DNA from 2 places in the Acidovorax sp. FW305-C-20-28 genome. Region 2 is predicted to be linked to the other one. Evidence: riboswitches for the same ligand, from Rfam matches in the RefSeq annotation. Region 2 holds a riboswitch; the other holds the start of a gene.

Region 1 (3,399 bases), on a different contig from region 2:
GGCAAGATCCAGCCTGCCTGCAGCGTGTGCCATACGCTGCAGGCGGCGGGTGCCGAAGGCCAGGTCGGGCCCGTGCTCGACGAACTCAAGCCCAACGCCGAGCGTGTGCTGCGCGCGCTGAAGGCGGGCATCGGCGTGATGCCGTCCTATGCCGACAAGCTCAGCGACAAGGACATGCGGGCCTTGGCGAGCTTTGTCGCGCAGGCCTCGGGCGCCGCGCCCTGAGTCGGCGCGTACTCAGGCCTTCGATGCGACAGGCAGCAGGCCGGGCGCGCTGCGCTGCGGCATGCCGGTGAACGCGAAGTCCAGCTCGGGCGCCAGGCCGCTCACGATGCGTGCCACCGACTTGCCCGAGCCGCAGGCATGTGTCCAGCCCAAAGTGCCGTGGCCGGTGTTGAGGAACAGGTTGGTCAGCTTGGTCTTGCCGATCAGCGGCACGTTGCTCGGCGTGGCGGGGCGCAGGCCGGTCCAGAACTGCGCTTGGCTCGCGTCGCCCGCGCCCGGGAAGAGCTGCTCCACGCGGCGCACGATGGCATCGCAGCGCACCTGGTTGAGATCGCGCTGGTAGCCGTTGAGCTCGGCCGTGCCGGCGATGCGCAGGCGGTCGCCGCGCTCGCTGGTGTAGCGCGAGAACACGAGCTTGTATTCGTCGTCCGTGAGGCTCACCTGGTGGGCCATGGCCGCATCCTTGACCGGCATGGTCACCGAGTAGCCCTTGGCCGGATAGATCGGCAGGTGGATGCCCAGCGGCTGTGCCAGCAGCGGGCTGAACGAGCCCATGGCGAGCACGAAGGCATCACCGTGCACGCGCTCGAAGCGGCCGTCGGCATTGGTCACCTCCACATGGTCGATGCGCCCGCCCGCTTCGCGCAGGGCGGTGATGTGGTGGCCCATGCGGAACTGCACGCCCGCGGCCTCGCACAGGCGCGCCAGTTCGCGGGTGAAGGTGTTGGCGTCGCCCGACTCGTCTTCGGCCGTGAAGGTGGCACCGGCCAATTGCGGGCGGATATGGGCCAGCGCCGGTTCGATGCGCACGGCCTCGTCGGCGCTGACCACCTGGCGTTCGCAGCCCAGGGCCCGCATCTGCTCGGCGGGCGCCAGGGCACCATCGAACTCCTTCTGGCTGGTGTAGAAGTGCAGGATGCCCTGCGTGCGCTGGTCGTAGGCGATGCCGGTGGCCGCGCGCAACTGCTGCAGCGTGTCGCGGCTGTAGGTGCCCAGGCGCACGATCTGCTCGATGTTGTGGCGCGTGCGTGCCGGTGTGCAGTTGCGCAGGAAGGACAGGCCCCACAGCCACTGGCGCATGTCGGCGCGCAGGCGGAACAGCAGGGGCGCGTCTTCCTTGCCCAGCCACTGCAGCACCTTGAGCGGGGCGCTGGGGTTGGCCCAGGGTTCGGCATGGCTCACCGAGATCTGGCCGCCGTTGGCAAAGCTGGTTTCTGCACCAGGAGCCCCCTGGCGGTCGATGACGGTCACCTCGTGGCCGAGCTGTTGCAGGAAATAGGCCGAAGTCACGCCGAGCAGGCCGGCGCCAAGAACGATCACACGCATTTTGAAAGCCTTTAAAGGGCTGTGCCGGACGCACGTGTGTCGGCCAAGCGATGCGGGTGCATGCGCGCAGCGGGCACAGGTCTGCCGGCTGCCGCTCCCCCTGTCCTTGGTACCTGAGAGATTCACCGCGCACCCCTCATGGGCGGCGGCTTGCTCCTTCGGTGCGCTGCATGGTGCAGCGGCTCTCCAGACGGCTTTGATCAATGGTGCAGTACGGGACCTGAGCGTGCATGGGAGTTTGCGCCTTCGGTGAAGCGGGCAGTGCCGCTTGCTCTCCTGCGGTGTCCATTCTAGGTGCAGCAAAGACAAACGCCGCAGCTAATGTGCGGCGTTTGTTGCTGATGCAAGCCAGGCCGGGCCGTGGCCCGGTCATGCGTCAGTTGCGGCGCGGGTTGTTGGGGTTGTTGTCGTAGCGGTTGGGCACACCGTCGCCATCGCGGTCGCGGTCATGGCGGTTGGCCACGCCGTCACCATCGCGGTCCCAGCCGCCGCGGCGCATTTCCCAGCGGCCATCGCGCTCCTGCCAGGTGGGCTGGCGGTAAGCGTAGCCGGGGCGGGCCTTCACCCAGTGGCCGGCAACCCATACGTGGCGGCCGCCACGCCAGTCCCAGTGGCCTTCCTCCCAGACCATGCCGCGGCGGGGGGCCGGCATCGCTTCACGGCGGGGTGGGGGTGGGGCGGGGATCACCTGGCCGGACTGGATCACCACCGTCTGTGCGACGGCCACGGGCGCGAACGTGCCCAGTGCCAGCGTGCTGGCAATCAGGGCGGCGGCGGAAATGGTTTTGTAGGTCATGGGTGACTCCTTTTTTCAATGTTGTGGTTTCGCCTCTGTATGGTGGTGTGGCCGGGGCGCCGGGTCTGTAGGCGCCAGGCCTTGCCGCCTGTAGGCATGCGGGGCCGCCGGTGGGCGGCCACCGGACCACGGTCAGTTGCGGTAAGGGTTGTCGGGGCGGCGGTCATAGCGGTTGGGCACACCGTCGCCATCACGGTCCCAGCCGCCGGGGCGCATGTAGTGGCGGCCGCCGCGCTCTTCCCAGCGCGGCTCGCGGTAGTGGTAGCCGGGACGGGCTTGCACCCAGTGGCCGCCGATCCACACATGGCGGCCGCCGCGCCATTCCCAGTGGCCGGGCACCCAGGCCATGCCGCGGCGGTGGGGTGGAACGGCCTCGTAGCGGGGCGGCGGTGGTGCGTGGTGGTATTGCACCGGCACAACCTGCAGTGGGGCAAGTGCCGGGCGTTGCACCGGGGTGTAGTACGACGAAGGCGTGCCAGTCTCGATGACGATGGTGGCGCTGGGGGATGCCAGCGCCGGGGCAACGGCGCTCAGCGACAGCAAGGCCAGGGAAGCGGCGGCGAGGGCAATGCGGGCCATGAAGGTCTCCTTGGAAATGATTCCTTGCGGAACCGGAGCCTTGATCGTGGACTTTTTGCGTCAAGCCGGTGTAGTGGGCGTGCGAAGAGTTGTAAGCGGGTGTTGCTGCAAGCCAGCTTGCGCACCCGAAGCGTGATTTATGTCACATCAGCGGACCAGCAAGGCCAGGGCGGGTGGCAATACCAACCAGAAGCCCGACACCGGCATCAACACCAGGCCTGCCGCTACCAGGGCCAACAGGCACCAGCCCATGGGGCGCAGCGCGGCTGGGGGCTGGCTGCGTTCGAGCGCCGTCACCTCCCATGCCAGCAGGGCCAGCACGGCGCCGAACAGCAGGAACCAGATGGCGTTGCCCATGTGCGCATCGCCTGCCACCGCGTTGAACACGCCGCGCTGCCAGAGCGCACGCCATTGGGGTGCGAACAGGATGGCGGCCACAGCCGTGTGCAGCAGGGCCACGGCGAGTAGCCAGC
Region 2 (3,399 bases):
CGCGCCCGGCCGCAACCATGCGCCGGGCGCTTTTGCTTTGACCTGCACGCCTTTTGCCCAAGACCGTCCCGTGAAAACCTTCGAACGCTATTTTCTGACCGCCAACCGCTGGGCCCTGATCCTGCTGCTGGCGGCCATGTCCATCATCATCTTCACCAACGTGGTGATGCGCTATGTGACCCACAACTCGCTCGAATGGGCCGAGGAGGTCTCGCGCCACATGATGATCTGGCTCACCTTCCTGGGCGCCGGCCCGGTGCTGCGCTACGGCGGCCATATTGCCGTGGAAAACCTGCAGGACGCCCTGCCGCGCACGGGCGCCATCGCCTTGCGTGCCGTGGTCGCGGCGCTGCTCTTTGCCTTCTTCGGCTTCATGGTCTGGTATGGCTGGCTGTACATGCAGCGCACCATGTTCCAGATGACAGCCGTGACGCAGATCCCGTTCGCCTACATCTACAGCGCCATGCTGATCGGCGGCGTGCTGCTGATCGTGCACTTTTTGTTCATCGTGCGCGGCTACGTGCTCGACCGCACGTTCGCAGCCGACGCGCACTTCGATGCGAATGCGAGTGCCTCCCTATGAGCGCGTCCATCATCCTCATCGTTTCGGCCTGCCTGTTCCTGGCCATGGGTGTGCCCGTGGCGTTTGCGCTGGGCCTGTCCACCGCGGCCACACTGATCCTGGCCGAGAGCTACCCGCTGATGGTGCTGCTCAAGGAGACCTTCACCGGCATCGACAGCTTTCCGCTGATGGCCGTGCCCTTCTTCATCCTGGCGGCCGAGCTCATGAGCGGCGGCTCGCTCACCGAGGTGCTGCTGCGCTTTGCCGGCCAGTTCGTGGGCCACAAGCGCGGCGGGCTGGGCTACACCAACGTGGTGTCGCTGACCTTCTTCTCGGGCATCTCGGGCTCGGCCCTGGCCGATGCGGCCGGTCCGGGCTCGATGCTGATCCGCATGATGGACAAGGCCGGCTACGACCGCTCCTACGCGGCGGCGCTCACGGCGTCCACCGCCATCGTCGGGCCCATCATCCCGCCGTCCATCATCATGATCATCTACGCGCTGCAGGACGAGACGGTCTCGGTCGGCGCGCTGTTCGTGGCTGGCGTGCTGCCGGGCATCCTGATCGCGGTGGCCATGTGCATCGTGAACTTCTACATCTCCAAGAAGCGCAACTACAAGGGCGACGGGAAGATGCCGCCCCTGGCCGAGATCCTGCAGACCACCTGGAAGGCGTTGCCCGCCATCTTGCTGCCCGTGGTGATCCTGGGCGGCATGCGCGCGGGCTGGTTCACGCCCACCGAAGCGTCGGTGGTGGCGGTGTTCTATGCGCTGGTGTGCGGCAAGTTCGTCTACCGCACGCTGCAATGGAAGGCACTGCCCGACATCCTGGCGCGCTCGGCCCTGCTGTCGGCCTCGGTGCTCATCATCATCGGGCTGTCGGCTGCATTCGCGTGGATCCTGACCATCGAAGGCATTCCGCAGCAGATGGCCGACTGGCTGGTGGGCATGAATCTCTCGCCCTGGATGTTCCTCATCATCGTGAACATCTTCCTGCTGCTGTTCGGCATCTTCATCGAGCCGCTGCCGGGCGTGATGGTGCTCGCCCCCATCCTGGCCCCCGTGGCCGTGAAGCTGGGGATCGATCCCATCCACTTCGCCATGATCGTGATCTACAACCTCACCCTGGGCATGATCACCCCACCCGTGGGCGGGCTGCTGTTCGTCACCTGCAATGTCTCGCGCGTGCCCATGACCCAGCTGGTACGCGAGCTCATGCCCTTCCTCTGGGCGCATGGCGTGGTGCTGGTGGTGCTGACCTTCATCCCGCAGCTGTCGACCTGGCTGCCCAAGGTGTGGGGCTTCATCAAGTAGGGGCGCTTGGCGCAGACGGCGCCCGCCAGCGGATATACTTGCGCCCGTCAGGAGAGAGCCCCCTTCGCGGGGGCCGCCGAAGGCGCAGGGACACCCCGAACGCTCAGGCAAAAGGACTGGCAACCGCCTGCAGGGATGCAGGCGTTCCCTTGCTGGAGAGAGGTGGCCGCATGCATGCAGCATGCAGGCCATCCACCGAAGGAGCAAGCCGCAGCCGCCAGCCAGGGTGGTGCGGTGAATCTCTCAGGTAAAGCGGACAGCAGGGCAAATCCCGCAACCCATGGGTGGGTTGCGGCCCCCATTTGCCCGGAGTCCGCCCCATGTCTGCCCCTGCCACCACTGCAGCCCCCCTGCTCACCACGCCGCTGAACGCCCTGCACCTGGAGCTGGGTGCACGCATGGTGCCGTTCGCCGGTTACTCCATGCCCGTGCAGTACCCCGCCGGCCTGATGGCCGAGCATGCGCACACCCGCACCGCCGCCGGCCTGTTCGACGTGTCGCACATGGGCCAGCTCCAGCTCGTCGGCCCCGATGCTGCCGCCGCCTTCGAGACCCTGGTGCCCGTGGACGTGATCGACCTGCCCGTGGGCAAGCAGCGCTATGGCCTGCTGCTGACCGACGAGGGCACCATCATCGACGACCTGATGTTCTTCAACCAGGGCAACGGCACGCTGTTTGTGATCGTCAACGGTGCCTGCAAGGTCGGCGACATCGCGCACATCAAAGCGCGCATCGGCCAGCGCTGCGAGGTGCGCCCCATGCCCGACCATGCCCTGCAGGCACTGCAAGGCCCCCAGGCCGTGACCGCGCTGGCCCGCCTGGCCCCGGGCATCGAGAAGCTGGTGTTCATGACCGGCGGCAGCTACACCATCGCCGGCTGCGACTGCTTCGTGACGCGCAGCGGCTACACGGGCGAAGACGGTTTCGAGATCTCGGTGCCCGCCGCCCAGGCCGAGACCCTGGCGCGTGCGCTGCTGGCCCAGCCCGAGGTGAAGCCCATCGGCCTGGGCGCACGCAACTCGCTGCGTCTGGAGGCCGGCCTGTGCCTGTACGGCAACGACATCGACACCACCACCACCCCACCCGAGGCGGCGCTGAACTGGGCCATCCAGAAGGTGCGCCGCACGGGTGGCGCGCGCGCGGGCGGCTTCCCCGGCGCCGACAAGGTGCTGGCGCAGATCGACAACCCCGCCAGCCTGCCGCGCAAGCGCGTAGGCCTGGTGGCGCTGGAGCGCGTGCCCGTGCGCGAGCACACCGAATTGCAGAGCGCCGACGGCCAGAAGATCGGTGAAGTCACCAGTGGCCTCTTGGGCCCCACGGTGAACGAGCCCGTGGCCATGGGCTACGTGACGCCGGCATTTGCTGCCATCGGCACCCGGGTGAACGCCATCGTGCGCGGCAAGGCCGTGCCCATGGAGGTGCGCGCCATGCCCTTCACTCCCGCCAACTATTTCCGCGGCTGATTTCACGCCGCGGCGGGCCCGGCCCGCTACATTGCTGATTCCTTCATTTTTCAAAGCCCAG

Evidence for each region. A riboswitch is a leader RNA that binds a small molecule or an ion and turns the genes downstream of it on or off. The one in region 2 is predicted to bind glycine.
Region 1: linked by a shared signal. The riboswitch ahead of AC3WOH_RS07245 (D-amino acid dehydrogenase) and the one ahead of gcvT (glycine cleavage system aminomethyltransferase GcvT) in region 2 are both predicted to bind glycine.

What each region holds. Positions count from the first base shown of each region.
Region 1 covers NZ_JBYSYM010000004.1:165,010-168,408, forward strand. Annotated here, with positions in the region: gene sorU (SorU family sulfite dehydrogenase c-type cytochrome subunit) at 1-225, shown strand, start outside; gene AC3WOH_RS07245 (D-amino acid dehydrogenase) at 238-1,551, opposite strand; glycine riboswitch at 1,642-1,751, opposite strand; gene AC3WOH_RS07250 (YXWGXW repeat-containing protein) at 1,928-2,347, opposite strand; gene AC3WOH_RS07255 (YXWGXW repeat-containing protein) at 2,480-2,926, opposite strand; gene AC3WOH_RS07260 (DUF6463 family protein) at 3,074-3,399, opposite strand, start outside.
Region 2 covers NZ_JBYSYM010000034.1:64,450-67,848, forward strand. Annotated here, with positions in the region: gene AC3WOH_RS28810 (TRAP transporter small permease) at 71-583, shown strand; gene AC3WOH_RS28815 (TRAP transporter large permease) at 580-1,875, shown strand; glycine riboswitch at 1,914-2,004, shown strand; glycine riboswitch at 2,018-2,145, shown strand; gene gcvT (glycine cleavage system aminomethyltransferase GcvT) at 2,196-3,338, shown strand.